Linked DNA regions of Cohaesibacter sp. ES.047. The protein of the gene in region 1 interacts with the protein of each later gene in a pairwise test. Links are inferred from orthologs where the notes say so. Each region holds a gene or a part of one and is shown in the gene's direction. Other genes may lie near its edges.

What was found.
Region 2: the proteins of uvrB (region 1) and uvrA interact in binary tests that used the Escherichia coli proteins (3 or more experiments, as listed by UniProt). The link is inferred for Cohaesibacter sp. ES.047 from one-to-one orthologs.

The regions. Positions count from the first base shown.
Region 1 is NZ_LT907844.1:1,910,297-1,925,831, reverse strand. Bases 7,545-10,751 are described here. They hold uvrB (excinuclease ABC subunit UvrB), read left to right. Parts: upstream 7,545-7,863; coding sequence 7,864-10,551; downstream 10,552-10,751. Other genes in these bases: CPH65_RS08785 (NAD(P)/FAD-dependent oxidoreductase), read right to left, coding at 7,545-7,592. In the rest of the region: CPH65_RS08815 (tetrathionate reductase family octaheme c-type cytochrome), read left to right, coding at 1-583; CPH65_RS08810 (cytochrome b/b6 domain-containing protein), read left to right, coding at 595-1,353; CPH65_RS08805 (DUF2892 domain-containing protein), read right to left, coding at 1,473-1,673; CPH65_RS08800 (marine proteobacterial sortase target protein), read left to right, coding at 1,929-4,445; CPH65_RS08795 (class GN sortase), read left to right, coding at 4,555-5,178; CPH65_RS08790 (DMT family transporter), read left to right, coding at 5,322-6,224; more of CPH65_RS08785, read right to left, coding at 6,321-7,544; CPH65_RS08775 (hypothetical protein), read left to right, coding at 10,853-11,092; CPH65_RS08765 (endonuclease/exonuclease/phosphatase family protein), read left to right, coding at 12,012-13,055; CPH65_RS08760 (septal ring lytic transglycosylase RlpA family protein), read left to right, coding at 13,225-13,590; CPH65_RS08755 (DUF1402 family protein), read right to left, coding at 13,603-14,565; CPH65_RS08750 (DUF2164 domain-containing protein), read right to left, coding at 14,719-14,970; CPH65_RS08745 (MBL fold metallo-hydrolase), read right to left, coding at 15,013-15,535. UniProt on the Escherichia coli protein: The UvrABC repair system catalyzes the recognition and processing of DNA lesions. A damage recognition complex composed of 2 UvrA and 2 UvrB subunits scans DNA for abnormalities.
Region 2 is NZ_LT907844.1:3,920,410-3,936,203, reverse strand. What follows is about bases 7,606-11,071. They hold uvrA (excinuclease ABC subunit UvrA), read left to right. Parts: upstream 7,606-7,991; coding sequence 7,992-10,871; downstream 10,872-11,071. Also shown: CPH65_RS17935 (MarC family protein), read left to right, coding at 1-388; CPH65_RS17930 (efflux RND transporter permease subunit), read right to left, coding at 470-3,676; CPH65_RS17925 (efflux RND transporter periplasmic adaptor subunit), read right to left, coding at 3,686-4,702; CPH65_RS17920 (cation diffusion facilitator family transporter), read left to right, coding at 4,872-5,819; CPH65_RS17910 (single-stranded DNA-binding protein), read right to left, coding at 7,077-7,592; CPH65_RS17900 (DUF1127 domain-containing protein), read left to right, coding at 11,530-11,682; CPH65_RS17895 (hypothetical protein), read right to left, coding at 11,990-12,622; methylenetetrahydrofolate--tRNA-(uracil(54)-C(5))-methyltransferase (FADH(2)-oxidizing) TrmFO, read left to right, coding at 12,802-14,244; CPH65_RS17885 (squalene/phytoene synthase family protein), read right to left, coding at 14,236-15,138; CPH65_RS17880 (Mth938-like domain-containing protein), read right to left, coding at 15,154-15,663. UniProt on the Escherichia coli protein: The UvrABC repair system catalyzes the recognition and processing of DNA lesions. UvrA is an ATPase and a DNA-binding protein. A damage recognition complex composed of 2 UvrA and 2 UvrB subunits scans DNA for abnormalities.

The DNA.
Region 1 (15,535 bases):
AAAAAAGGGCGATTTCGAGTATCACGAAAATGTCCAGCCGCATTATGCATGGTTCAATGGCACAACGACCTGGACGCTTCTCGATGACACCATCGACCCGTCCGCCCCCGTGGAAATCAACGCTTTGAGCGGCACGGCAACGGATGGGCAATCCCGCATCTGGCCCTTCAAGCGCATGCATTCGCGCCAGCCCTATGACGCGGGCACAAACAAGTTTGTCTATAACCATGTCTTCGGACAGGACGACACGGCACTCTGGACCAATTTTGACTGGAGCAAATCGGTGCCTGCGGCCATGGATTACATCGGCAAGGATTTCTCAGGCGAACTCGGCTTTGTCGATACCTTCATGTACTGGCCGATCACCCACATGGTTGCCCCCAAATCACAAGCCGTCAAATGCACCGAATGTCATGCCAACCAAGGCCGTCTTGATGGGATCACCGGTGTCTACCTGCCCGGACGGGATTCCTTCCGGTGGCTTGATTTCATCGGATATGCAGTCTTTGGCCTCACGCTGCTTGGCGTCTTGATCCACACACTGCTGCGCATTCTCTTCCGCAACCGCGACAAAGAGGCATAAGGAGACGCCCCATGACTGACATCCCTTCTCCAACCTCTGGTGTGCCAATGCCCGATCCGGCCAGAAAATCCACTCCCGGCAAGCACTCTCCGAACAAGCGGCCCCCAAACAAACGTTCAGTGAAGATCTACACACGCTACGAACGTTTCTGGCACTGGTCGCAGGCGCTGCTGATCTTCATCCTCGCCCTGTCAGGCTTCAACCTGCACGGCACGCTCAGCTTTGTGCCCTTCCCGCTAGCAGTGATGATCCATACCTTCGCGGCCATCACGCTCATCGTGCTGTGGCTCTTCACCACTTTCTGGAATTTCACCACCGGTCAGTGGCGTCATTATCTGCCCCAGAACAAGGGCCTGTTCGCGGTGATCAAATTCTATGCGTGGGGCATCATCTCAGGCGCACCACACCCCTATGCCAAAACGCTCAAACGCAAGCAGAATGCACTTCAGTCGCTGGCCTATCTCACCTTCATGGTGATCATCGGCCCGGCGCTCTGGCTCACCGGCATCGCCTATCTTCTTTATAATCTGTGGGCGGAGTTTGACAGCAGCCGGCAGCTCTTCTCGGCCGTTGCCTTCCTGCACACAGCCGCCGCCTTTGCAATGATCACCTTCGTTGTAGTCCATGTCTATATGACCACCACTGGCAAGACAGTGTTTCACTATATCCGCACCATGATCACCGGCTATGAGCATATCGAGTTGACCAAGGCCGAAGAAGCCTATCTCGAAGAACAGGAACCCGAACTCCTACGACATCCCAAAGGGTGAGCCATCTCCCTTACAAAAGGAAAAGCCGCCCTGATCACTCGGGGCGGCTTTTGAATTTTTAAAAGGGAGAAAGAATGCTTCAGGGGCGAACGCCAGGTTGAATGAACCGGTCTACCAGATCAGAATGCAGATCCCGGCTTGACGCCAAACTTTTTCATGATCATGGCCGCCGGGCAGAACCCGGTGAAGGCCGACTGCAACAGGTTGGCACCGATAAACACGGTCAACCAGACAAACAGCGGATGCACGAACATCGTCAACACGACAGAGAGAAGAACCATAAAGCCCGCAAAGGCAAACACAGCACGATCAAGACACATGGTCGAAGACTCCATAATTAAGTACTTTCTAATATTCTTATATTAGTATTTAACAGTTGTAAAGGGCCTTCACCTCCGTTCATCCCGCTGCGACAATTTGTGACCTGCCTCACAGGCTCCAGTACCGGCAACTGATCCAGCCACAAAATGGTCACACGATGGCACCGGGGCCGCCCGAATTGCCCCAAAACCGCGCCTCAATCCCGTGACACTGTTTGATGACCATCAACACTCTTTTGCGGGAAGAAAAAAGAGATGCGACAGACCAAATCCAAAAGGAAAGCGGGAGAACGGGAGCGGCACTTCGTCGAACTCGGCCCCAAGAAATCCAATCACGAGCAATCCATTTCATCGGCATTCAAGATCTGGATCGGCGCTTATGCAGCAGCCGTATTGCTGGGCCTTCTCATCGTGCCTCATGTCGCCCATTCAGCTCCGATACCAAACGCAGAGCAGATCCGGGCGCAGGCGGGCCAAGCGCCATCGGCACCGCTGATCAGGCCCGATGACATGCAGTCTGGCGGGCTGCTCTTCAAGTCCAAGGAGGAAGGCCGCTATATCGAAGCCCCCAAGGTCGCCACCGACATCAAGCTCGATATCACCGGACCAGTGGCTCGAGCTGTCGTCACCCAGAAATTCGCCAACCCCAGCGACGCCTGGCTCGAGGGTGTGTACGTGTTCCCCTTGCCGGACAATGCCGCTGTCGACCGCATGAAAATGAAGATTGGCGAGCGCTTGATCGAAGGCATCATCAAGCCAAAGGAAGAAGCCCGCCAGATCTACGAAACCGCCAAACGCGAGGGCAAGAAGGCGAGCCTTCTCGAACAGCACCGCCCCAACCTCTTCACCAATGCGGTTGCCAACATTGGCCCCGGTGAATCCATCACCATCCAGATCGAATATCAGCAGACCATACCGCGCAAGAATGACGAGTTTTCGCTTCGGGTTCCTCTCGTCGTTGCCCCGCGCTACAATCCGACCAACCTGCCACTCAAACCGGTCATGGACCTTGAAGCCAATCAGTCAGAAAGCATGACAGGCTGGGGCAACACGGATCCTGTGCCGGATCGCAAGGCGATCACTGCCCCGGTTCTCGATCCCGAAAAACACCCCAAGACCAATCCGGTTACCCTCTCTGTCGATCTCAAGCCGGGGTTTCCAATCGAGAACGTCGTCAGCCACTATCATGACGTGACAATCACGCCCGGCGAGGATAACCGCGTCACACTGACACTCGGAAAAGACGCGGTTCCCGCCGACAAGGATTTCCAGCTCACATGGACCGGCAAGCCGGGCAAGACGCCCAATCTGGGCCTCTTTCACCAGACCCTGACGCCCGACACTTCCAAGACCCAATCAGAAACCGCCAACGACGAACCTGGCAATACCGTCACCGGTGAAGACTATCTGCTTGCCTACATCACGCCACCTTACAAACTGAGCCAAGAGCTCGCCGTTCCGCCACGCGAAGTGGTTTTTGTCATCGACCAGTCCGGCTCCATGGCAGGCCCTTCCATCAGACAAGCCAAGGCCAGCCTGATCGAAGCGCTCGGCCAGCTCAAGCCGCAAGACAAATTCCAGATCATTCGGTTCAACAACAAAATGGCCGAGCTTTTCGCGACCCCTCGTGAGGCCACCCCGGAAGCCATCGATCTGGCCCGCAGTTGGGTCAAAGCCATCAATGCGGACGGCGGAACCGAGATGCTGCCCGCCATGATGAGCGCGCTCAAGGATGGCAATCCCGATTCTGGCACCCTCAGGCAGGTGATTTTTCTCACCGACGGGGCCATCGGCAATGAACGCCAGCTTTTCGAAGCCGTCAAATCCCAAAAGGGACGCTCGCGCATCTTCACCGTTGGCATCGGCTCGGCACCCAACAGCTTTTTCATGTCCCGTGCCGCTGAAGTGGGCCGGGGCACCTTCACCCACATTGGTGACGTGACCGAAGTGAAGGACAAGATGGGCAAGCTCTTCACCCAGCTCACCAGCCCTGTTGCCACGGACCTGAAGATCGAGCTCGAAGGTGGCGAAGGCGTTGAAGCCTCGCCAAGCGCCCTGCCCGATCTTTATCGCGGTGAGCCGGTCATCATGGCCATCAAGGCTGCAAAGCTCGGCAAGACCCTCAAACTCACCGGCCGCTTCAACAACCAGCCGTGGTCCATGTCAGTCGACATCACCAAGGCCGCACCGTCCAAGGCCATCGACACACTCTGGGCCCGCGGCAAGATCCGCCAGCTGGAGAATGAGCGGTTGCTGTCCAATGACTATGCCTCGATCGACAAATCAATTGAAGCGCTCGGCCTCAAGCATCATCTGGTCACGCGCCTCACCAGCCTTGTCGCCGTCGACGTGACCCCGTCCCGTCCGGCAGAGGAAGAACTCGAGAGCAAGAAAGTGCCGCTCAACCTGCCCGATGGCTGGGAGTTCGACAAGGTCTTTGGAGAACAGGCTGAGGTCACCGCCGATACTGCCGCACCGATGCAGGATCCATCCGTTGCCCCCACGCCGGGGTCGGTCTCCCGCACACTGAAGCAGCGCTCGAATACGGCAGGGTTCCTCAAGGACACCAAGCAGCTTCTGGCAACGACAGCCGCCCCCGCCAAGCGGTCGGCACAGCTGGCCCTCGCACCAACCGGAACACAGCAGATCAGTCTTCCCAAGACGTCGACGGCATCGAACCTGATGATCCTTTTGGGAATTGCCATGCTGCTTATCGCAGGAAGCCTTCTGGCATGCCTGCAATGGCGACGGATCAAACCCAGCTCGAGTTGATAAGCATCACGAATATCAGCATCACGCGAAAGAGACCCCGTCTTTCGCGTGATGCACAAACACAAACCATCAGTGAAGAACGGCGCCCCGACGCGAAAGGCATCAAAGCTTGCGTAAACAGAAATCCAGCTCCTCCGGCCTAAACAGACCAATCTTCGCGACAAGCCTTCTTCTGGGCCTCATAGGGTGTGGCCTTGTGGCGTGGGGCCTCTGGATTCCGGCAAAGGCGGAGCTGGCGCAATATCTACTTGAGCGGGCCTGGCAGCAGGGTCGCGTCTCCGGCAAACCGGTCAAGGCATGGTCATGGGCTGACAGCTGGCCGGTCGCCCGCCTGACCATCCCATCGCTTGATTTCGAAGCCATCATCCTGAGCGAGGCCGGAGGCGAAAGCCTTGCATTCGGGCCCGTCCTGCTCAACCAATCCGCACCGATTGGCAGCAATGGCACCAGCATCATTTCGGCGCACAGGGATACCCACTTCAAGGCAATGGCGCAATTGAAACAGGGCGACTTCGTCACCGTTGAAACTCTTGATGGCAGCCGCGACACCTACCGGATCGAAAGCTTGCGCACCGCGCGCTGGGACCAGTCCGGCCTCAGCCCAAATGGCATGGAACCGCGCCTTGCCCTTACCTCCTGTTGGCCGTTCGACGCCATTACACCGGGTCCAATGCGGTTCATTGCCGAAGGATCTCTGGTCAAGAAAACCGCCCGGCTGACCGCATCGCAGTGACAGGTAACGGGCTGAACTCAGACATTCCGGAGCCCAGATCAAAAATAATTTGATTGCTCATAATGACAGATTGGCCTAAAACCGGGTCTCCGCGCCACACCTCCGCTGGCCGCTTTTCCACCCACTGAATGACAGGTGCTCAGATGTCCCGCTGGACCGCGAACCTATTGATGATACTGGCCGCCTCCATCTGGGGTGCAGCGTTCGTTGCCCAATCAACGGCCATGGACTCCATGGGCCCGCTCGGCTTCAACGGCGCTCGTTTTCTGCTCTCTGCCCTTGTCGTGGCTCCCTTTGCCTGGATGGAATTCAAGCGCAGCAAACAGCGTCTGACGCGCTCCGGCTACATCAAGGCTGTGCAGGTTGGCATTGTCTTTTTCATTGCCATCACCACCCAGCAATATGGCTTCTATACCACCTCGGTTACCAATGCAGGGTTCCTGACCGCACTCTATGTGGTGCTGACACCGATCATGGGTATCGTGATCTTCCGGACCATGCCAAGCCCCTTGATCTGGCCGATCGTTGCTCTGTCCATGACCGGAGCCTACTTGCTGACTGGCAGTCTTGAAGCCATGCGTGTCGGTGATTTGTTGATGGTTATCAGCGCCCTTTTCTGGGCCTTGCAGATCATCTTCATCGGTCGTCTTGTCACTGAGCAGGGCAATCCCGTGATGATCGCGACAGTCCAATTCTTGACGACAGGCATCATCGGTGCCGTTGCGGGTTTGTTTCTCGAACCGATGCAATTGTCCAACTTTAGCGGGGCCTGGATGGAGATTGCCTATACCGGCATCCTCTCCGGTGGCCTGTCCTTTACACTGCAGGCCATCGCTCAGCGCTACACGCCACCGTCCGATGCCGCGATCCTTCTGTCGAGCGAGAGCCTGTTTGCCGCTATATTCGGTGCGCTGCTGCTGGGTGAACGCCTGTTCCCCACGCAGATGCTCGGCTGCGCCCTGATCTTCTCCTGCATCCTGCTCGTTGAACTGCTGCCGCTTGTGCAAAGACGCTTTGGCCGCAAGCGTGCCAATCAAGCAGCCTGAACCGTCAAACGCCGCCACCCCCACAGGCACAACAAAAACCCTGCCCGGAATACCCGGACAGGGTCTTGATCATTCGGTCACGAAGGCAAGCCCTGATCAGGATTTGATCTTCGCAATGTCGAGGAACTTAAGCACCGCGCGTTCGTAATAGGGCTCGGTTTCTCCTTTGCGGATCTTGCGCAGGAAATACTTCTCAAACGCAATCTTGGCCAGATGCACCCATTTGCCCTGCCCCGAATAGTTGGTGTTGCGGGGCGGAATCTGAGGCATTGCCACAAAGGCCAGCCCGGAGTCGCCAAAGTCGGCCAGACAGATGGCGTTCCACGTCGCTTCGTGGGTCGGCTCTTTGCCTTTTTCGATCTCGGCCATGTTCTGCGCTGCAGCCGTGACCATGGATTCGATCATATAACCGGTCTTGGGAACGCCCACAGGCACAGGGGTCTTCTCGTAAGGCGGGATGGCAATGCACACGCCAATGCCAAAGATGTTGGGATATTTCGGATTGCGCTGATGCTTGTCAACAATCACGAAACCGCGCGGATTGACCAGCCCTTCGATGCCTTGCAAGGCAGGAATGCCCCGGAAAGCAGGCAGCATCATTGAATGCTTGAAAGGCAGCTCGTGCTTGGTCTTCGGCTCGCCATTCTCATCGCATTCGGTGACATGCATGACGCCTTCTTCGATCTTGTCCACCTTGGCGTTGGTGATCCATTTGACGGTGCGATCGCGGAACGCGGATTCCAGCATCCCCTTGGTATCGCCAACCCCGCCAAGCCCGAGATGACCCACATAGGGCTCTGAAGTCACAAAGGTCATCGGCACCTTGTCGCGGATCTTGCGCTTGCGAAGGTCGGTGTCAAAAATCATGGCCGTTTCATAGGCCGGGCCATAGCAGGATGCCCCCTGAACCGCACCAACCACGATCGGGCCGGGATCCTGACAGAAGGCCTCCCACTTCTCAAAACCCGCGGTCGCATGGTCCACATCGCAAACCGAGATCGTGTTGCCTTCCGGCCCCAGCCCTTCAATTTCGTCAAAGGCCAGCTCCGGTCCGGTCGCGATCACCAGATAATCATACGAGATGCTGCTGCCATCGCTAAGGCCAACCGAATTATTCGCCGGATCAAGGCTTTCAGCGGAGGCGCAGATGAACTCCACCTTGTTCTTGGGCAAAACAGTCGCCAGATCGAGTGTGATGTCTTTTTTGTCCCGCCAGCCGACAGCCACCCAGGGATTGGACGGGGTGAACTGGAAAAACGGCTTGTTCGAAACAACCGTCACCTTGTCGGTCTTTTTCATTTCCTGCCGGAATTCATAAGCAGCGGAAAGACCGCCAAGACCTCCACCCAGTACCACTACATGCGTCATTTCTTCCTCCTAAATCCGGCTCCTCCTATATGCTGGCTCTTAAAACAGGAGCCAGCCCCAGCCAGATAATTAATACATATTCTAATATTAGAATGTTTTAATACACTAAACTATTGATCATTGGGCGAATGAACGCGGGGCCTTTTCCGAGCGTCCAAACGCAAGAGTTTTCTTTTGCACCCCCTTCTTATTCCCTATTTGTTCCCTTATATTGAGGACTCACGCGAACAACCAATCCCCGGACGGGCATCAGGGCACAAGAGCGACAAGCATGGCGTCAGACAAGCGGAATAAACCGGACAAGCGCAATCAACCGGGACTGGGTGAAGCACCGCAGGCATCCTTTGATGCGGTCCCGATGCCGGACTCGATCGCCGATTGGGCCGAAGACATCACCAAAACCGCCGAAGCAACGGCCTCTGATACGGCAAAGCCGAAAAGCCCGACCACCAAAAGCAAAGCAGCGACAAAACCCAAGCGCAGCCCAAAGAAGGATGAGCCGAAAGCCAGCGCCCGGGATCGCGCCGCCGGTGGTCTCAATCCTGTTGCCGGCCTCGATATCTCGCTGGAGAAGGCCGAGGAACTGGAACGGGTCACCAAAGAGCGCAAGAAGGCCCAGAAGAAAAAGCGCAAGAGCGATGATCGCTCCGGCGTCACAGAAACGGTGCGCGCGCTGGAATCGCTCATTGAGCATGGCCGCCCGGAATTCATGGATGCCGAACCCTGGCGACCCCACCGCCCGGAACGCCCGGAAAAGTCCGAAGGTGGTTTCTCCTTTGAACTCAAGACCGACTTCTCACCTGCGGGCGACCAGCCGACCGCCATTGCCGATCTTGTTGAAGGCATCAACGACGGCGAAGCAACGCAGGTGCTCTTGGGGGTGACCGGCTCTGGCAAGACCTTCACCATGGCGCACATCATCGAGAAGACCCAGCGCCCTGCCCTGATCCTTGCGCCCAACAAGACCCTTGCCGCCCAGCTTTATGGCGAGTTCAAGAGTTTCTTTCCCAACAATGCGGTGGAATATTTCGTATCCTATTACGATTATTACCAGCCCGAAGCCTATGTGCCGCGCACGGACACCTTCATCGAGAAGGAAAGCACGATCAACGAACAGATCGACCGTATGCGCCACTCGGCAACCCGCTCCCTGCTTGAGCGCGACGACGTGATCATCATCGCCTCGGTCTCCTGCATTTACGGTATCGGCTCGGTCGAGACCTACACTGAGATGAGTTTCAAGATCGAGGTTGGCGACGAAATGGATCAGAGCCAGCTGATGGCCGATCTCGTCGCGCTGCAATACAAGCGCAACGATATGGCCTTCCAGCGCGGCACCTTCCGGGTCAGCGGCGACAGCGTCGAGATCTTCCCGGCCCACTATGAAGACCGCGCCTGGCGCATTTCCTTCTTTGGCGACGAGATTGAGGAAATCAAGGAATTCGACCCGCTCACCGGCCAGAAGATGGACGAGTTGGAGATGGTCAAGCTCTACGCCAACTCCCACTATGTCACCCCCCGCCCGACCCTCAATCAGGCCACCAAAAGCATCAAGAAAGAACTGGTCGAGCGCCTTGAAGAGCTGGAAGCCCATGGGCGCTTGCTCGAAGCACAGCGGCTCGAACAGCGCACCCGCTATGACCTCGAAATGCTCGAAGCGACCGGCGTCTGCCAGGGCATCGAGAACTATTCGCGCTATCTGACAGGGCGGCTGCCGGGCGAGCCGCCGCCGACCCTGTTCGAATATCTCCCCGACAATGCCCTGATTTTTGTCGACGAGAGTCACGTCACCATCGGTCAGCTCAACGCCATGTACCGGGGCGACTTTCGCCGAAAAGCCACGCTGGCGGAATATGGCTTCCGCCTGCCAAGCTGCATGGACAACCGCCCCTTGCGTTTTGAGGAGTGGGACGCCATGCGTCCGCAGACCGTCGCCGTGTCGGCAACCCCAAGCAACTGGGAAATGGAAGAGGCGGGCGGCGTGTTCGCCGAGCAGGTCATTCGCCCCACAGGCCTCACTGACCCGATCATCGAAATCCGCCCGGCCAAGACGCAGGTCGACGATCTACTCGGCGAAGTGAAGGAAAAGGCCAAGGCCGGCTTCCGCACGCTTGTCACCACCCTGACCAAGCGCATGGCAGAGGACCTTACCGAATATCTGCACGAGCAGGGCGTGCGGGTGCGCTACATGCACTCTGATGTCGATACCATCGAACGCATCGAGATCATCCGCGATCTGCGCCTTGGGGCCTTCGACGTGCTCGTTGGCATCAACCTCTTGCGCGAGGGTCTCGATATCCCCGAATGCGCGCTCGTGGCCATTCTCGACGCCGACAAGGAAGGCTTCCTGCGATCGGAAACATCGCTCATCCAGACCATCGGTCGCGCCGCCCGTAACGCCGAGGGCAAGGTCATCCTCTATGCCGACCGCATGACCGGCTCGATGGAACGCGCCATTGGTGAGACCAACCGCCGCCGCGAAAAGCAGCTCGCCTACAATGAAGAACACGGCATCACGCCAACGACGATCAAGAAGAACATCGGCGACATTCTCGGCTCGGTCTACGAAAGCGACCATGTCACCGTGGACAAGGGCCTCGCGGAAGATGTTCAGGCCGGGATCGGGCACAATCTCGAGGCCCATATCGAGGATATGGAAAACCGCATGAAGGAGGCCGCAGCCAACCTCGAATTCGAGGAAGCGGCAAGGCTCAGAGACGAGGTCAAGCGTCTACGCGAAACGGAACTGGCCATCGCCGACGACCCTCTCGCTCGCCAATCGAGCGTCGAGGACAAGGCGGGCAGTTATGGCGGGGCCAAGAAGTATGGCACATCGGCCAACCTGCCAAAGAACAGCCGCATCAAGCAGCCCGATCTCGACGACATGGGCCCCGGCACCGACCGGACCAGACCCAAGGGTGCCAGCACCGCCTCAAGACCAAAGCGCAGAAAGAGTTGATCGGCGGAACACAGAAAACTAGTTCGACAAGTATACCATTTATGGGAGAGTGGTTGGATAGTACGAAGGCCTAAAAGGCTATCGGTACAGTTAGGAACAGAGCAGAAACACTCCTAGCTGTATGCCCTTGGAGTCCTCATGCGAATCAGGCAAAGTAAAAGCCGGTACATCTGAACCATGTACCGGCTTAACTGTAACCGCAGTCAGCTAGGCTGCGTCGTGAATTCACCACGCTATTTTGATGGAATGCGTGGGAGACGTCAATGCTTCGCTGGCTCTTTTCAAAAGGAAAAGCCAGAGAATGGCAACTATACACCCTTTGACAGGGGTCAAACTGAATGAAGTTGAAATCGAACGCAAGGCTCTCAACTTCGAAGAAGCAGTAACAGCGCACTTGATGCGTATGACGGGCGAAAAATACAACATCATCGCCCAACACCTCGGCACCAACACCCATCGTTTGGGAGAGGTTTTCCGAGAAGAGGTACACCAGAGCGCTAAGCAAGTAGCCTCCCAACTGCTCACCACCGCTGCTGAATGAAACACTGCCCCGCCAGACCAATCTGGCGGGGCTTTTCAATTTGTAAGTTCAGCTCTCTCTGACACCCTACCCGATGACAATCTCGGCCAGCAGAAAGCCGACCACGGACCCGGTGATCACCGCCACAAGGCCAACCGCCATGAAGGAATGGTTGAAATACCATTTGCCGATCTTCGTGGTGCCCGATACATCGAAGTTGACCGTCGCAATGTCGGTCGGATAATTCGGAATGAAGAAATAGCCATAGACGGCTGGCATCAATCCGATCAGCAGCGCCGGTTCCAAGCCAAGCCCCAGACCAACCGGCAGCATCATGCGCGCCGTCACGGCCTGCGAGTTCACAACAACAGAAACGATGAACAGGGCCAAGGCAAAGGTCCATGGATATTACGTCACCATATCAACGATACCGGCCTGAAATTGCGGCATGGCATATTTGAAATAGGTGTCAGACATCCATGCAATCCCGAAAATTGCAATTGCGGCAACCATGCCCGACTTGAACACAACGCCATCAGGCACGGTGCGTGGTTGGGTCTTGGTTGCCAGCATGATGATACCGCCAAAGCACAGCATCATCATCTGGATCACAACAGACATGCTGATCGGCTTTTCGGCACCAGCCACGGTTCTCACCTCTGGCACCATTGCAATGAATACGCTGGATTCTGTCGCAATTCTGCAACAGCGCCATGTTGCGATCACACTCCCATCCATAGGACGGACACCAAGACCCCCTGCCCTCTTAAGTTTGCCACATCTGGTTTGCAATCTGTGATACACTCTACCAGGAGTGCATTCTTGCATAAGTTGAGATGATAAGGGGCAGGCCATGCAATATTACCATCTTCGTTATGATTTCAGAAACAAGCAAGACCGCGCGCGCGTCATTGAAAATCTCAAGCGCTTGAGAGAACAGATGACGAAATCTGTCCCCGCCAAGGACAGCGAGCGAACCCTGTTGTTGGCGACATGGAACCTCCGCGACTTCGACGCAAGCAAACGCTATGGCAATGGCCCTCGCCTCAAGGAGAGCCTCTATTACATCGCCGAGGTGATATCCCGCTTCGACTTTGTCGCCGTTCAGGAAGTCAACGAACTGGGCGAGTGGAAGCAAGTCATGCGCCTTCTGGGCGATCACTGGGATTATATCTGCACGGATGTGACTGACTATAAGTTGGGCGGCAATGGCGAGCGCCTACTCTATGCCTTTGACCGCCGCAAGGTTCAGTTCCGCAACATCGCAGGTGAAATCGTCCTACCCAACAACATGCTCGTCTCTTCGGTGACTACCGAGCTCGACGGCGCCAAGCTCTATTCGGGCAAACAATTCCGCCGCACGCCTTTCCTCGCCTCCTTCCAGTCCAACTGGTTCAAGTTCGACATCTGCACGGTGCACATCTATTACGGAGCCGGCAGCGGGGCAAAGCTTAAGCAGCGGATCGAGGAAATAGAGCGCATCGCCAAATATTTCGGACGCCGCGCCGACGCCGCCGAGAAAGACGGCAAAGCATTGATCCTGCTTGGGGATTTCAACATAGTCCACCCCGACCACAAAACCATGAAAGCACTGGAAGACCATGATTTCAAGATCCCCAGGGCACTTAATCGCCCGAGCAATCTTGATATGACCAAATATTACGACCAGATAGCCTTTCGCGCGCACCAGAAGGTTCTCGATTTCATCGACACACCGGATCCTGCCCAAGCAAACGCAAAAGCCGGCATTGTCGAGCTGTTCAGCGCCGTCTTCCGCGACGGGGACTTTGATCAGTACAAGGACAACGCCAGCAAGACCACCAGCGGCAAGAAGGTGCTGAATGGCACCTCCAACGATCACGAGACGCTGGAAAGCTACTATGAGGAATGGCGCACGTTCCAGTTTTCCGATCACAAACCCATGTGGGTGTGTATCGATTCTGACGATGCTGATGAGTATCTCGACTTGATCAGCTCTGAATGAAGACCTCACACCAACTGTTGCACAACAGCAACAGCGCAGAGGAATGGCACAATTTGGCACGATTACGCCATTCCGACCACATTCTGGCCGAACTGGATATCCATACGAACCCGGTTACCGATTACCAAGACCCAACCAAACCGGAGCGGCGGGAAGAAAGACGACCACAATGAAACGACTGACCACTGCCATGCTGATTTGCGCCAGCATGCTGTTCCTAACCGTTCTTAAAGACGTTGCCCATGCGGACGAGGATCGTCAATGCGGCAAGGCTTCCTGGTATCAGCTGACCACCAGAACCGCGTCGGGCGAATATGCCGACCCGGAGAAAATGACTGCGGCTCATCGCAAGCTCAAATTCGGGCACGTGATCGAGGTGGAGAATATGCGCAACGGCAAAAAAGTGATCGTTCGTGTCAATGATCGCGGCCCGTTCATCAAGGGCCGCATTCTTGACGTCAGCCGCATCGCGGCGCAAAAACTGGGCTTCATCCGGGCAGGAACCACGAAAGTCTGCTTTCGCATCCTCAAGTGAAGCCGCTGGGCATTAGTCCTTTTTCTTGGCGCTCTTGCCGCTGATCAAAGCTCTTAGGTCTTCAACCTTGTCATTGACCAGCCATCCATAATAATTTTCACGCGGCCAGATCCGCTTGCCTGACTGCTTTATTTTTCGGCGCAAGGCATGCGCCCGTTCCTGCGGACTTCCAACATTGTAGAGCGTCGCCGTGATGCCGGGATTTTTCGAGATATCCATCCCCGCGACATCGCGATACTCATCAATCGATTTGCGGATCAACGCTGCCATGAAGGCAAGCGAAATGTCCGGCTCCATGATGGCCTTGTACACCTCGGCGGCGTCATTTTCGTCGAGCTTGCGATAGCCGGATTTCTTGTGCACCAGATCGGAGAGCTTCAACGCGGTGAGCGGATTGATCTGTCCAAGTCCAAAGGTCTGGCCACTGTAAAAAGGCTGGAAGAAGACCTTGCTGAAGCGATCTTTCGGAAAAGCCTTTTCATCGACCGTCTTGCCCATGAATTCCTTTTTCCAGACGGCCTGTCGACAGCCCCAGAGATCATAGGATTCCTTGATATCCTTACAGTCTTCGAACTGTGGTCGCTCCAAAAACTCCTCGATGCTTTCCCCTTCATATTCGAAGCGGAAGCGGCTGCCGGTATACATCGCGGCCTTGGCATAATAGGTCTGAAGGTGGTCATAGACATCGATGTTGTAGGTGTGCTCCCCCACCAACGCCCCGACCATGTGGATCGGATCGATATCGTATTTCTTGGCAACCTTCTTGATTTTGGCCAAGAGCTTACGATCTGTCGCGAGCAATTCGCGCACCTTCTCGTATTTCTTCTCGAAGCTCGATTTGCTGGACCGGGTCCTAAGAAACGATGATCGGGGGATCTTGGGCTGTGTCTTGAAGCGGTTCCCCTCGGGAACGGTATAAACGCCTTTTGCTTCTGCCCGTTCCATCTCCAGAACGGGGGCTGCAACAAGCAACATCAATCCGAAAACAAGTCCAAACTTCACGACGTCCCCCCCACGGGCTTTCCAACTGGTCGAAATAAAGGAAACCAGAATAGTCATTATTAATCGCAATGGCGGAGCAAGTCTATTCTTGCTTTTTGCCAAACCGTTGCAGAAGTCCTGAATGCGTCACGCGCCGTCAAGCGGCATTTCCATGGCATAAAGCGCATCCGTGAACTCATCCATTTGTTTATCCAGCAAGGCACGCGCGTCCAGAAGGCCCTTGTTGTAGAACACCGGCCCCAGCGTCCTCGCCAGATGATCAAGCAGGAACTCTGCTTCAAAACGCCCAAGATCCTGATCGAGTTCCTTGCCGAAATACGCCTGAAGCATCTGCGATAGATGCGTCTTCTCATCGTGCGTGAACTCTATTCCAGCCATCTCATCCCCTATTCAATTTTTTGTGAAACAGACACGGCTGCCTCAGAGATCCTGAAGAAAGGGATTGTTCCGGCGCTCTTCGCCAATGGTGGAGTGATTCCCGTGCCCGCAAATGAAGGCGACATCATCCCCGAGCGGCAGGATCTTGTCCCGGATCGAGGCAAGCAGGGTCGCATGATCCCCACCTGGCAGATCGGTCCGTCCAACCGAGCCGTTAAACAGGACGTCCCCCATAATGGCAAACTGCGCATCGGCATTGTAGAAGACCACATGCCCCGGCGCATGACCCGGACAATGCAACACATCAAAGGTCATACCGGCAATGTCGACGGTGTCGCCCTCGACCAGCCAGCGGTCTGGCTCGACCGGCTTGGCAGCAGGCACCCCGAACTGGATCGCCTGATCGGCCACCCGCTCCATCAACATCCGATCCGCCTCGTGCGGGCCTTCGACCTCCACATCCAGCGCATCGCGCAATTCCGCCGCGCCGCCGACATGATCGATATGGCCATGGGTGATAAGGATCCGCTCAACATCGATTTTCTCATGGTCGAGCACTTTCAGA
Region 2 (15,794 bases), 2.0 Mb from region 1 along the record:
TTTGCTTTTCGTCATCGCCTTCGAGATGGTTTTCGAGAAGCGCAAGGAGCGCAAGTCGAAATCGGCGGAACGGGTTATGTCTGATGACGAGATGCATAATATCGCGGTCTTTCCGTTGGCAATTCCTCTGATTTCTGGACCCGGAGCAATTTCTGCGGTTCTGCTGCTCTCGTCTCAGACGTCCAACTGGGTCGAGATGGGGTCGGTTCTGTTTGTCGTCGCTTTTGTTTTGTCTCTGGTGCTTTTCACCTTTGTCGTATCGGGCTGGGTGGAAAAGATGCTTGGCGACAATGGCCGCAATATATTGACCCGCCTTTTGGGCGTGCTGCTGGCGGCGCTGTCGGTGCAGTTCATTGCGGACGGTGTGAAGGCCCTCATAGTTGGCTGACTGAATGACCTCTTGCTCAAACAACAAAAGCCTGACGCGGTGCGCCAGGCTTTTTTGTTATATGGATCTCAGTGACCGGGATCACATCTTCCTGTCCACGCCTTTCAGGGCGATATAGATCGCGGGGATGACCAGCACTGTGAGGAGCGTCGACGAGGCCAGCCCGAAGAGCAACGAGATTGCCAGCCCCTGAAAGATCGGGTCCGCCAGGATTACCGCCGCGCCGATCATTGCCGCCAGAGCGGTGAGCATGATGGGTTTGAAGCGGATGGACCCGGCCTCAAGCAAGACGTCCTTCAAAGGCCTGCCGGAGCCCTTTTCATGCCCGACAAAATCGACCAGAAGGATAGAGTTGCGCACGATGATGCCGGCAAGTGCGATGAAGCCGATCATCGATGTGGCTGTGAAGGGCGCGTTGAACAGCCAATGACCGATCATGATGCCGATCAGCGTGAGCGGAATTGGCGTCAGTACAACCAGCGGAACCCGGAACGAATGGAACTGGGCCACCACGAGGGCGTAGATTGCCAGAATGGCGATGGCAAAGGCAGCCCCCATGTCGCGGAAGGTAACCCATGTGACTTCCCACTCGCCATCCCACAACAGAGCGACTTCGGTTTCATCCTTGGGCTGGCCATGGAGGATGATGTGCGGTTTGGGCAGATCGCCCCAATCGTGGGCGTCGATCTTGTCCTGCACGGCAAGCATGCCATAGATCGGGGCTTCGAAGTCTCCGGCTAGGTCTGCCACGACCATCTCGGCGGATCGGCCATTGTGCCGGAAGACAGGGAAACTGGCCTTTTCGCGATCAATGCGGACAACATCACCAATTTCGACGACACCGCGATTGCCGGGGATGGCGTTTTGCGGCACGGGAATGGTGAGTAGCCGCTCGGACAGCGTCAGATCGGACCTGTTCGGTTTGACCGCGATCTCAACTGGACGACGCCCGCCTCCCTTGTGGGAATAGCCGACAACCTGACCATTCAAATAATATTGGATGGTCTGGTAGACATCGCCCTGTTCGACTTGATGATATTCGAGATTGTCCTGATCGATGCGGATGCGGGCCCGGTCCGAGGGGGTGCCGAAGCTGTCATCGACGTCAACAATGAAGGGGACGTCTTCGAACAGCTTGCGCACTTCGGTTGCCACGGCGCGACGGGTTTCCGGATCAGGACCATAGATCTCTGCCAACAGTGTCGATAGAACCGGCGGTCCGGGTGGGACTTCCACCACCTTGATGCTGGTGCCGTCCACTACGGGCAAATCTTTCAGTCTTTCGCGGATCTCAAGTGCGATGGTGTGGCTGGAGCGTTCCCGTTCGCCCTTCTCGGTGAGATTGACCTGCAGGTCGCCCTGCTCTGGATTGGCGCGCAAGAAATAGTGGCGCACAAGACCGTTGAAGCCAAAGGGCGCTGCTGTTCCCGCATGAGACTGGATCGAGAGAATTTCCTCGATGTCGTCCAGACGATGAGCGGCTTCCATCAGAGTGCGGTCTGTTGCCTCCAACGTTGCCCCTTCAGGCAGATCGACGATGACCTGCAGTTCGGACTTGTTGTCGAAAGGCAAGAGCTTCACGGTGACGTGCTGGGTGTAGATCAGCAGGGTTGAGGCGATGGTCGCCCCGCCCACAATGAGCAGGAAGGCCCATGACCGTCCCCTGCCCGACAGAATTGGGCGGGCGATCAGGCGATAGGCGCGACCGAGAATGCCTCCGTCTCTGTCTTCGCTGTGGCCGGGCTTGCCGAAGATGTTCATCAGCCATGGCGTCAGCATCACTGCAACGAAGAAGGACAATACCATCGCAGCGGAAGCAACCGCGGGAATCGGGCTCATGTAAGGGCCCATCATGCCCGAGACGAACATCATGGGCAGAAGCGCTGCCACGACGGTCAGTGTTGCGATCACGGTGGGGTTTCCAACCTCGGCTACGCCTTCGATTGCGGCCTGAATCTTGGAACGACCGTCTCCCATTGCCCAGTGGCGGGAGATGTTTTCGATCATGACAATCGCGTCATCAACGAGGATGCCGATGGCAAAGATGAGCGCAAAGAGCGAAACGCGGTTGATCGTGTATCCCATCAGATAGGCGGCAGCGAGCGTGAGAAGAATGGTCGTGGGAATGACGATGAAGACCACGATGCCTTCGCGCAGGCCGATAGCGATGCTGACCAGAATGACGATCGAAATAGTCGCAAGACCAAGATGATAGAGAAGCTCGTTGGCTTTCTCGTTTGCCGTTTCCCCATAGTTGCGCGTGACATCAACCCTGACGCCGTCGGGAATGATCTGGCCCTTGAGTTCGGAGACGCGATCCTCGATGGCGTGCGCAATATCGACCGCGTTGGCACCCTTGCGTTTGGCGATGGCAAGCGAAACCGCAGGCATGCGATTAAAGCCGCCCCCATCCTTTTTCGTGAGATGCCAGACGCGATGATCGGTCTGACTGCTGCCAACGACAACCTTTGCCACGTCCTTGACATAGACGGGACGATTGTCTCGGGAGGTGAGCAGCAACAGGCCGATGTCTGGGATGCCATGAAGGGTCTGACCGACGGCAACCGGAAGGCTCGTATTCGTTTCGCGCAGATTGCTGACCATGAACGAGGTGTTGGCCGCCTGAACCTTGCCCACAAGCTGTTGCAGGGTGATGCCGTAAAGCGCCAGCTTTTCAGGGTCTGGTTCGACGCGGATCTGGTCGGTCTGGCCGCCGACAATATAGGTCAGGCCGATATCGTCCAGTTTGGATAGTTCGACGCGCAATTCGTCAGCAATATTATAAAGAGCGGTATCATTCCAGCGATCAGCGACGGTCTTGTCCGGTGAGAGCGTCAGCACGGTGATTGCGACATCGTCGATGCCTCGGCCAATGATCAATGGCTGCGGGATGCCCACGGGGATGGACGTCAGATTGGCGTTGATCTTGTCATGAACACGCAACACGGCAGCATCGGAACTGGTGCCGACCAGAAAACGGGCTGTGACAACCACACGGTCGTCGTAGGAGTTGGAATAGACGTGCTCGACGCTATCGATGCTTTTAACAATCGTCTCCAGCGGCTCGGTAATGAGCTTGACCGCATCTTCGGCCTTGAGGCCGTCCGCGCGGACCTGAATGTCAACCATCGGCACCGAAATCTGCGGTTCTTCCTCACGCGGGAGCGCCATCAGGGCGACAAGTCCCAAGGCAAAGGACGTTATGAGCAGAAGCGGTGTCAGTGGGGACGTGATGAAGCTTCGAGCCAGATTGCCCGAGATGCCCAGATGCTTGGATTTGGTTTCCATGATTGATCCTCAGAGCTCGAGCAGCACGTCGCCGGCTTCAAGGCCGGACAGGATCTCGATCATCGGCTTGCCATCCTGATGATGGACCTGGCCAATCTGGACCGCGATCTCGGAACTGGTGCCATCCGGTTCTTTGAGGCGTACGAAATCGACACCATAGCGGGTGAAGACCAGATCCTGAGGCACAAGATAGGTGTCCCGCAATCCAGCCTTAATGCGCACCTGAATGCGCTCGCCGACGAAATAGTCGCCAAGCCCCTCAACGTTTGCATCTGCCAGAACGCGGCCATCCGCAATTTGTGGGTAGACCTTGGCGATTTCGCCGCGTCGGGTGCAACTACCGTCGCAATTGGCTCCTCGTTCGGCGATTTCGATCATATCCGCCTTCTTGAGGAATTGCGCATGCCTTTCAGGCAGAGACAGGCGCAGAATATAGTTGTCCCGGGCGATGGTCGCGACAGCCTCGCCGTTCATGACCACCGAGCCAACTGTGATGGGGACGTCCAGAACGCGCCCGGCCTGAGGTGCCAGTACGGCCCCTTCCTCGAGTTGGCGGACGATTACGGCACGCTCGGCCTCGGAGGCTTCGAGCCGACTGTTGGCGACGTCAAGCTGGGTGTTGACCTGATCAAGCCTCGATTTGGTTGCCGATCCGCGCTTGAACAATTGGTCAACTCTTGCCTTTTCGGTCTTGATGTTGTCGATCTCGCGTTCGGCTGCACGAATCTGCGCCTCAATCGCATCGATGCGCAGATCCAGCTTCGGATCGCGAACAACCGCAATGGTTTCCCCTTCTTTCACGAAGCTGCCTTCGGTTACGGTCAATTCCGTGACTGTTCCGGCGGTGCGCACCCTCGCTGGAATGGAATCTGTGCTTTCCACGGTTGCGTAAACGGCCTTCTTGTCTTCGATGGCCTGTTTGGTGACAGTGAAGTCGGCGGCATGCGCAACTGAACCGGTCACGGTGAGAACGAATAGGCAGGCAGAGAGAAATGCCTTGCCTTTTGGTGTCTGTGCCTTGCACATTGCGGTTCACTCCTGACGGTGAATTGTAATATTAGAAAATACGAATATAAGAATTATAAGGAATTGTCAAAGGGCTAAGCGTGATTTTGGCTGTTTTCCTCAGGCTTGGCATCCGGTATTAACGTTATGTGACATTTCATCTGACCGAGGCATTTCAAGGAGACTGGTATTGGCTTCCCACGGATCAAAAAAAGTAATCTATGCGGCCCTTGCGGGTAACAGCCTGATTGCTCTGACGAAATTCATAGCAGCCTCTATTACGGGATCATCCGCGATGCTCTCCGAGGGCATTCATTCGCTCGTCGATACAGGTAATCAGGGGTTGTTACTCTATGGTATGAGAAAGGCCGCAAAACCGGCTGACAAGAAGCATCCGTTCGGATATGGCGCCGAGCTGTACTTCTGGGCTTTCGTGGTTGCACTGCTGATTTTTGCGGTTGGTGCTGGCTTGTCGATTTACGAGGGTGTCAACAAGGTTCTTGAGCCGCATCCCGTGGGTGACCCAACCATCAACTTCGTGGTTCTGGGGGCTGCGCTTTGTTTCGAGGGATGGGCCTGGTGGATTGCTTTGAGAGAGTTCAGCACCACCAAGGGCAAGATGGGCTGGCTGGAAGCGGTAAGTCAATCCAAGGATCCGACGGTCTTTACGGTTCTGTTTGAAGATTCCGCAGCCATGCTCGGTCTTTTCGTGGCGGCCGTTGGGATTTCCATTTCGCACTATTTCCACATCCCGTGGATGGATGGCGCCGCTTCGATTGTCATTGGCATCATTCTGGCGTGTACCGCCTTCCTGCTTGCCTATGAGACCAAGGGCTTGCTGATCGGCGAGGCTGCCTCGGACGAGATGGAGCAGGAAATTCGGTCCATCGCTTCATCGCATCCGTCCGTGACCATGGTCAACGAACTAAGGACACTGCACCGCGGTCCCAAGGAGATCCTTGTTACGCTCAGCATCGACTTTGAAGACACGATGCAGGTCTCCAAACTTGAAAGCGTCATCGCTGATCTTGAGGAGCATATCCGGGAGCGGTTTCCCCAGATCCGTCGCCTTTTCATCGAGGCACAATCGCACAAGGATCATGAGACCGTCGCCAAACTATTTGACGATCCCGTGTAGTCCTGCATTTGCACTGGTGGACCTACGAAAAAACCCGGCTTTCGAGCCGGGTTTCTTGTATTTTGCGATCATTCGATCAAGATCGGCAGTCATACCAAGGGCGTGAAGTTCTGACTCTTTAGGGATTCCATTTTTAGCACTGGCGTGATTCAACATGGCAAAGGAGATTTTGCCATGTCTGCCGCTTTGATTCTTAGCGATGCTTTTGACGCCGATAGTTTGCGCCGTCTTGCCAAAGGATGCCGCAATGCCAAACAGAGCCGCCGCCTACTGGCCATTGCGGCTGTCTATGACGGCATGAACCGTGCTGATGCCGCCAAAGTCGGCGGTATGGACCGCCAGACTTTGCGAGATTGGGTTCTTCGCTTCAATGAGCAAGGCACCGATGGTCTTGTCGACATCAAAGCAACCGGCGCTCCCATGCGCTTGAGCCCAGAACAGCTCGAAGAGTTTGTTGCTATCGTTGAAACCGGTCCTGATCCTGAGAAGGACGGCGTCTCTGTCTGGCGTAGCCAGGATCTGGTGCGTGTGATCCAAGAGCGGTTTGGGGTCTCCTACAAGGAACGTGGAGTACGGGATCTTTTGCGCCGCATGGGGTATGTGCGCATATCTGGTCGACCTCAACATCCAGAACAAAAGCCTGAAGTCATTGATGCTTTCAAAAAAACTTCTCCGCAACGTTGGCAGCGCATGTAGGCCATTTGCCAAAGAACAAGCCCATCGAGATTTGGTGGCAAGATGAGGCTAGGCTTGGTCAGAAGAATGGACTGGCCCGACTATGGGCAAAAAAGGGAACCAGACCACGTCTGCCAGCCGATCAGCGATATAAAAATGCCTATCTGTTCGGTGCAATATGTCCAGCGCGTGGCGTTGGCGCGGGATTGATGATGCCTTTTGCAAATACACAGGCCATGCAAATGCACCTCGAAGAAGTCTCAAGGACAGTGGCGCGCGGCGCTCATGCCGTGGTGCTGATGGATCGTGCCGGATGGCATACGACAAGCAGACTCAACGTGCCCAAGAATATCACCATCCTCCTGTTGCCTTCCAAATCACCGGAACTGAACCCAGTTGAGAATATTTGGCAGTATCTGCGCGGTACCTTCCTGTCCAATCGGGTCTTCGAAGACTATGCCGCCATTCTTGATGCTGGTTGCCAAGCATGGAAGAGCCTCTCCGCCAACCCAACCATCATCCATTCAATAGGTATGAGAAAATGGGCTCAAGAAGGTCAGAATTAAATGCCGTTGGTATCAATCAAAATGGAATGTCGTCGTCCATTTCGTCGCGGAAATTGCTCGATGGCTGGCTTGGGCTGGATTGCCGGCCATAGGATTCTTCTTGCGGCTCGCTGGCGAAGCTCCTGCCCGGCCCGCCGAAATCGTTGTTCTGCTGACCGGCAAAGCTGCCGCCGCCTTCATTGCGGTTGTCGAGCATGGTCAGGGTCGAGTTGAAGCCCTGTAGAACGACCTCCGTGGAATAACGATCCTGTCCGTTCTGATCCTGCCACTTGCGGGTCTGAATCTGGCCTTCAACATAGACCTTGGAACCCTTGCGCAAATAGCTCTCCGCAACACGGGCAAGCCCTTCACTGAAGATGACAACGCGGTGCCATTCGGTGCGCTCGCGGCGTTCGCCGGAATTGCGATCTTTCCAGTTTTCGGATGTTGCGATCGACAGGTTGACGATCTTCCGGCCGTCTTGCGTGGTGCGAATGTCGGGGTCAGCACCCAGATTGCCCACGAGAATGACTTTGTTGACGCTTCCGGCCATTGGTTTGTCCTTTGTCTGCTTCTGTCCGTCGCCTTTCGAGCTGACGTTGAGTTGGAGGTCAGCATAGGCGGGATTGGACGACAGTTCCATACGGGATTGGTTCAATCCCCATGCTTTGGTTGGGTCAATGGTGCGGTGTTCCATCTGACCCGCTGTGCATGATTGTAGAACAAAGTGTGTACAAAAGCTAGGCCAGACGCTAGTATGCGTGCACCGGAATCACCTTTGAAGCCTGATTGTCTTTGCAATTTATAACCCTATATGGGAGAGGAAGGCCATAAAACGGGTCTGAGGGATCACCCGGTGATCCAAGCAAAGCCCGACGACCGTACCATCCCGAACGACCAATCATACGACGAGCGGTTCAACCGTTCGACCGATAAATTGATAGATAGCGATATGGATAAGCCAGCAATTTCTTCGAACAAGTTCATTTCGATTCGCGGTGCCCGAGAACATAACCTGAAGAATGTCGACGTTGATATTCCGCGCGATCAATTGGTTGTCATGACCGGATTGTCAGGCTCGGGCAAGAGCTCGCTGGCGTTCGATACGATCTATGCAGAGGGCCAGCGCCGGTATGTAGAATCGCTGTCGGCCTATGCACGGCAATTTCTGGAAATGATGCAAAAGCCGGATGTCGACCAGATTGACGGCCTGTCTCCCGCCATCTCGATCGAGCAGAAGACCACCTCGCGCAATCCGCGCTCGACGGTGGGCACGGTCACTGAGATCTACGACTATTTGCGCCTGCTTTATGCCCGTGTTGGCATTCCCTACAGCCCGGCGACCGGGTTGCCGATTGAAAGCCAGACGGTCAGCCAGATGGTTGACCGGGTGATGGAGCTTCCCGAGAAAACCCGCTTTTTGCTGATGGCTCCCATCGTTCGCGGACGCAAGGGTGAATTTCGCAAGGAACTGGCCGAATTGGTCAAACGCGGTCTGACGCGTTTTCGGATCGACGGGCAGATGTATGATGACGGCGAGTTGCCGACACTCGACAAGAAATTCAAACACAATATTGATGTCGTCGTGCACCGGATGGTGGTCAAGGAAGGCATCGAGAAACGGCTGGCTGATTCGCTTGAACTCAGTCTTGAACTCGCCGAAGGCCTCGCGGTGGTCGAGCTGGTTGACGAAAAGACCGAAGACGGTGAGCCAAGGCAGATCACCTTTTCCGAAAAGTTTGCCTGCCCGGTCTCAGGGTTCACGATCTCCGAGATCGAGCCACGGCTGTTCTCGTTCAACAACCCGTTTGGTGCCTGCCCTGTTTGTGATGGGCTCGGCAGCGAGTTGAAAGTCAGCCCGGAGCTGGTCGTTCCGGACATGTCCCTTAGTCTCAAGGATGGCGCGATTGCGCCTTGGGCCAAGGGCACATCTCCCTTCTACCGCCAGACCCTCGATGCGCTCGCCAAACATTACGATTTTTCACTGACCGTGCCGTGGGAACAGCTTTCCTTCAAGGCGCAGGAAGTCCTTCTCTACGGCACCGGCAAGGAAAAGGTCCAGTTCGTCTATGACGATGGTGCCCGGTCCTACAAGACCCAGAAGCCGTTCGAAGGCGTGATCCCCAATCTCGAGCGCCGGTTTCGCGAGACCGAAAGCAACTGGTCGCGGGAAGAGATCAGCAAGTATCAATCAACCCATCCCTGCTCGGCCTGTGATGGGCACCGGCTGAAGCCGGAGGCGCTTGCAGTCAAGCTGGACGGGCGTCACATCTCGCAGATCGCGAGCCTGTCGATCCGTGAGGCGCGGCGGTGGGTCAACGAGTTGCCGGACACGCTGACACCCAAGCAGTTCGAGATTGCCGAACGGATCCTCAAGGAAATCCGCGAGCGCCTTGTCTTTCTCAATGACGTTGGGCTCGACTATCTGTCGATGTCGCGCAACTCTGGCACGCTTTCGGGCGGTGAAAGCCAACGCATTCGTCTTGCCTCCCAGATCGGGTCCGGTCTGACCGGTGTGCTGTACGTGCTTGATGAGCCGTCCATCGGTCTGCATCAGCGCGACAATGCGCGCCTCTTGGAGACCCTCAAACATCTGAGGGATCTGGGCAACACGGTGATTGTTGTCGAGCATGACGAGGATGCGGTGCTGACGGCTGATTATGTGATTGATGTTGGGCCTGGGGCCGGGATTCACGGTGGCCGGATCGTCAGTGAAGGCACCCCAGCTGAAATCATGGCCGACCCGGCTTCCCTGACGGGGCAGTATCTCTCCGGCGTCAAGGAAATCAGCGTCGACAACGATCTGCGCAAGGGCAAGAAAGGCAAGGCCATCAAGGTGGTCAACGCGCGCGGCAACAATCTCAAGAATGTCACAGCCTCGATTCCGCTCGGGACGTTTACGTGCGTGACCGGTGTGTCCGGCGGCGGCAAATCGACCTTTTTGATTGATACGCTCTACAAGGGCGCTGCGATGAAGCTCAATCGGGCGCGCAACATGCCCGCCCCGCATGACCGGATCGAGGGGCTGGAACATATCGACAAGATCATCGATATCGACCAATCGCCCATCGGGCGGACGCCGCGATCGAACCCGGCGACCTATACGGGCGCTTTCACGCCGATCCGGGACTGGTTTGCTGGCTTGCCCGAAGCGAAGGCGCGGGGCTATGCGCCCGGTCGCTTTTCCTTCAACGTCAAGGGTGGGCGTTGCGAGGCCTGTCAGGGCGACGGGGTGATCAAGATCGAGATGCACTTTCTGCCCGATGTCTATGTCACCTGCGACGTCTGCAAGGGGCATCGCTATAACCGCGAAACCCTCGAAGTGGAATTCAAGGGCAAATCCATTGCTGATGTTCTCGACATGACCGTCGATGAAGCTGCGGATTTCTTCTCGGCGGTGCCGTCGGTACGCGACAGGATGGTCACGCTCCAGCGTGTGGGGCTGGGATATATCAAGGTCGGCCAACCGGCCACCACCCTGTCGGGTGGCGAGGCCCAAAGGGTGAAACTCTCCAAAGAGCTATCGAAACGCTCGACCGGTCGAACCCTCTATATCCTCGATGAACCGACGACGGGCCTTCACTTCCATGATGTAGCGAAGTTGCTTGAGGTCCTGCATGAGCTGGTCAATCAGGGCAATACGGTTATCGTCATCGAGCATAATCTCGAAGTCATCCAGACTGCCGACTGGATTCTTGATCTTGGTCCAGAGGGTGGAGATGGAGGTGGTGAGATCGTCGCCGAAGGGACACCGGGCGATGTCATGGCGGTTGAACAGAGTTACACCGGGGTCTTCCTCAAGGAGATGCGCGACCGCCGGAAAAAGGTCTGACCGCAAGATGGTCTGACCGCGCCTCCCCCCGCCAATGCGTGTGCCATGCATTCGAGGACTCGAGAGAAATACTTATCCAGTCAGTGCCGAGGGCGGGTTTTTCGGTCGCTCGACCGGGTTAATATAAGTGCGTGACCTTATGCTGTCGCCTGATCCGATGCGCTTGATGCATGCTGGGCGGCAGGTTCTGCTTTTCTTCAACCCTTGCGCTGTGATGCACGGCAATTTGGCGATTCACTTGTCGTTGTGCGCCGCACCAAAGTGGTGTTTTCCCTGTTTCGCATAGCTCGATGCCTAGGTATTTCTCCGTTAAAACTGCCACTTTATGAGCTTGACAAACTGCACATACGTATAACTGCATATAATTTGGCCGATTTGCGCCCAATGCGTTTCTTCGGTGGTTTCGTTTTAAACCACTGAATTAAAGAGATAATATTTTCCGCTATGTGAAATTGATGGGGCGGCATGAAGTTCCATTCTTAAATTGCATGAGTTGCAAGGCAGCTATGCATTATCTTGCAATGCACATTAAAAAATTTTGCGCTATATATCAATTCAACGAAGCGAGGCGAGTGTTTTAGGCGTCTAGCGAATAGATCTCGCAGAAGAACGAACTTGTACCACGACTGAGTTAAACATCTTAACTAGAGGATAGATGATGATTGACAATGTTATTCATAGCTATCGTCAGTGGCGCAATTACCGTGACACAGTCGATGAGCTTAGCCGTTTGAGCAGCCGCGATTTCGAAGAAGTCGGCATCAGCCGCGCTGACATTACCCAGATCTCTCGCAGATCTGTCGGACGATAAAATTCAGGAATTCAGACTTCTACCTCCTCCCAGAAGTCTGGACAGTTTCAAAACGTCTCCTCCCCGTTTTGGAACACCATTAGAAGCCCACCGGACCTCCTCCCCCGGTGGGCTTTCTTCTTTTCAGACCATCCCCTTCCAATTCATGGCTCCAGCAATCCTGGAACTGGCGCAGTTTCTGCCGCGGTTGCATACTGCATGCATGTCAAACCGTCCTTGCACATCATGGCGATGCGCATGAGAAACCGTGCCTTCTGTTGTCACAGTAAGGTACACTAGGGTGAAAACAGCTGGATGGTGTTTTTGATCAGGAGGAAGTTGACTCGCTCAACCAGACGTCAAGTGGCTTGATAACCGGGAAGACACCGTTGTCGAACTTCCAGCTGTCGACCGCGTAGCGCTTGCCACTTTTCTTGTTCTTGATAACGGCTGTTGCGTGAGGATAGCGACCATCCAGAAAAAAGCCGCGAGCGACGGGGGCCTGATACTTGTAGTGTGTCAGCAAACCGTGCTTTTGCGCGAAGACGAGAAGGGATGTGGTGTTGCTGGCTTCGTCGATGCAATCCATTTGGCCGGGCACGCCGGAATTGTACATATCAAGGCCGCCCTTGTCCTTGTCGGATCCGACTGCCGGGCCGACACGCTTTTCGAACCAGACGACAGCCTTGCCGATGGCCTTGCGCTCTGCTTTCGGGCTTCTCTTACCCCGTGCAAGAATGCGCTTAAGTTTTCTGATGTCCTTTTTTGTCGGATGGAATGCATATTTGAGTTTGCAACCGAAGGCGTGACAGACATAAATGGTCGACTTGGTCACCGGACGATTGTTCATCGTCTTGATCCAGCGATCGGGCGAATCCGACTTTTGTGTTGCACAGCTGCCAAGGGCTGTTGCGACGATAAGGGCGAGCAAGGATCTGTTCCACTTTGATATGGCGACCATTATTTTTTGCGAATCCCTTGGCTGGTTAGAATTTCTAACTGAGATATCACTTCGAATTGTTCCTGCCAATTGCAAATCGGCGGGTTTCAAGGGCATCGCGGTCTTGAATTTTGATGTAGGAGTGGTAGTAGTCCCATTTCGTCAGAACAGCTTTTCTCGCGTGTTTTGACAATGCACTCATGCAATCGGAAGGACCGGACAAGGTGAAGCAATCCAACAGACCCGTTACGATTATCGGAGCCGGCCTTGCCGGTTCGGAAGCCGCCTGGCAGCTTGCAAACCATGGCATTCCGGTCGTCCTTCACGAAATGCGCCCGGTAAAGTCGACGGATGCGCATGTGACGGACCATTGCGCCGAACTCGTGTGTTCCAATTCGTTCCGCTCGGATGACCATGAAGCGAATGCCGTGGGCCTTCTGCATCAGGAAATGCGGGAGGCGCAGTCCCTGATCATGACGGCGGCTGATGCCAATGCGATCCCCGCAGGGGGGGCCTTAGCCGTTGCGCGTGAGGCTTTTTCGGAAGCTGTCACCGAGAAACTTCATGCCCATCCCCTGATTGCGATCGAGCGCGGCGAGGTGGATTCACTCCCCGACCCGGATGATGGCCTCAGTCTCGTGGCAACGGGACCGCTGACGTCCGAAGCCTTGTCGCAATCGATCCTTGCGGCAACGGGCGAAGAAGCCCTTGCCTTTCATGATGCGATTGCGCCGATCATTCATTTTGACTCAATCAACATGGACAAGGCCTGGTTTCAGTCGCGCTACGACAAGAAGGGACCAAACGGCACGGGCGCGGACTATATCAATTGCGCCATGAATGAAGATGAGTATCGCGCGTTCATCGAAGCGATGCTGGCAGCAGAGAAAACCGAATTCAAGGATTGGGAAAAGGCGGCCTATTTCGACGGCTGTCTGCCCATTGAGGTGATGGCGGAGCGGGGATATGAAACGCCGCGCTTCGGTCCGATGAAACCGGTTGGTTTGACCAATCCGCACAAGCCCGATGAAGATCCATACGCTGTTGTGCAGTTGCGTCAGGATAACAAGCTGGGCACGCTTTTCAACATTGTCGGCTTTCAAACCAAAATGAAATATGGCGCGCAAGCAGAGGTCTTCCGCATGATTCCCGGCCTTGAAGAGGCGCAATTTGCCCGGCTGGGCGGCATTCACCGCAACACGTTCCTCAATTCACCCAAGCTGCTTGATGAGACCCTGCGCCTTAAATCGCGCCCATCCCTGCGCTTTGCTGGCCAGATCACGGGTTGCGAGGGTTATGTGGAATCCGCCGCCATCGGCCTGTTGGCGGGACGGTTCATCGCGGCTGAAATCCATGGGTGTGATTTGTTGCCACCGCCTGAAACCACCGCCTTTGGCGCGCTGCTTGGCCACATCACGGGTGGGCATCTGATCGATTCAAATGGTGGTCGACGGTCCTTCCAGCCGATGAACGTCAATTTCGGCCTTTTCCCGCCTGCAGAGTTTTCGCGGCGGCGAGAGGATGGGTCCAAGATGCGCGGTGTTGAGAAGCAGCTTTCCAAGAAGAAGGCCCAGACCCACCGAGCCTTGCAGGATGTTCGTGTCTGGCTTGACACGATCGCAATGTCTGATGCACTAGCCTAAAGCGGCCATGCGGACGACGCTCGCATAAAGCCGCCAATTGGGGACTTTGAGCGCAGCGAGAGGTGCTTTTTCTCGTTTTTTGAGCAGGAGAGCAGCGGGCGCCAGCATGAGATAGGCAGGCAGCAGATGCGCCTGACCTTCCGATTTTGCGGGTCGGAGGTAGGCTATCGCCTTGCTGTGATGCGCGTCAGCCAATTGGCACAAGTCTCTGATTGCGCTAGATAGTGCGGTCTCTTGTTTTCCTGCCCAAATATCATTGGTGGATAGCCCATAACGCGAAAATACCTCGACTGGCAGGAACAGTCTTTGATGGCCTGCGTCTCGCTGCCAATTGTAGAGATGGTTCGACAGGCTGATTGCCATGCCAGCATGTCCGGACAAATCAGCAATGGAGGTGAGCGGCTTGCCGTCATTGAGAATTTGCGCTGCGAGCATGAGCGGCAGCGCCCCTGTTTCCCCGGCATAGGTTTCATAGGCAGCGAGATCCGGCATCGGGTCGTTGTAAAGATCGAACCGTCGCGCTTCAAGAATGTGCGTAAAAGTCGCCAGTGGCAATTGATATTGCCTGATCACGGATCGGATTGCCGAGGCAAGTGGGCCGATATTGGCTGCGCCACATCCTTGCGCATCTCGTACCTGAGTATCCCCCGTTGCAGTCGCTTCGAGCGTATCCTTCCACCACTGTAGGCGGATTTCACCCATAGCGGGTTCCGAAATCTGTTGAGATAGACGGGCAATCTCTGCAAGAAAGGCATAAAGCACCATCAGGGCGGGGCGATGCACATCCGGCGCGACCAACGCAATGAAATGGGCGAGCGGATCGGTTCGCTTCACCTCGGTCTGACAAAATGCAAAAGATGGATCGGTCGCATTCCTATGGTCGATCCGTGCCATGACCTCGCCCTCCCGTCAATCCACTGGCAAGAGAGCAGCAGCGACGGCACGATCCTCTGACAACAGGATGTTGAGAGTGCGAACAGCCGCGCCGGTGTCCATGATATCCAGCTTGATGCCTTCGGCGCGAATGGCGCTGCAAAGAGCGGGGTCGGGTGGAGTCAGTGTCTTACCAGTGCCAATGAGGAGGATTTCGATCTCGTCCTTTTCCTTCATCAAAGCCGCGAGGCTCTGAAGCGTCGGTGTTTCTTCCACATCCCAGCGTCTGATGCCGCTTGGCAGGAACAACAGCGCGCCTTGATGGGACATGGTGCCAAATCGAAACCCGCCATCGCCATAATAGTCGATGGGGTCATGGCCGGGGTAGAAGACTTCGGTCATCTCAAGGCCGGCTGCCAGCGCGACGGCGTTTTCAACGTGTCCGTCAGACTGGTCTGCGAAATCGGGCAGGTTTGTGCCCTGCCCGATTTCGGATTTTGGGGTCGCGGGCGTGTCTTTGTTGCCCTTGAGCCATTTGAAAATCATGCAACTAAGATGCTGTCACGTTGCCGGATCCGTCTGTTTCTTCCTCTTGGTGCACCTGTTCAGCACGCAGATTGAGGAAGATGAGCAGCGGCGCCGCGATGAAGATCGAGGAATAGGTGCCGACAAAAACA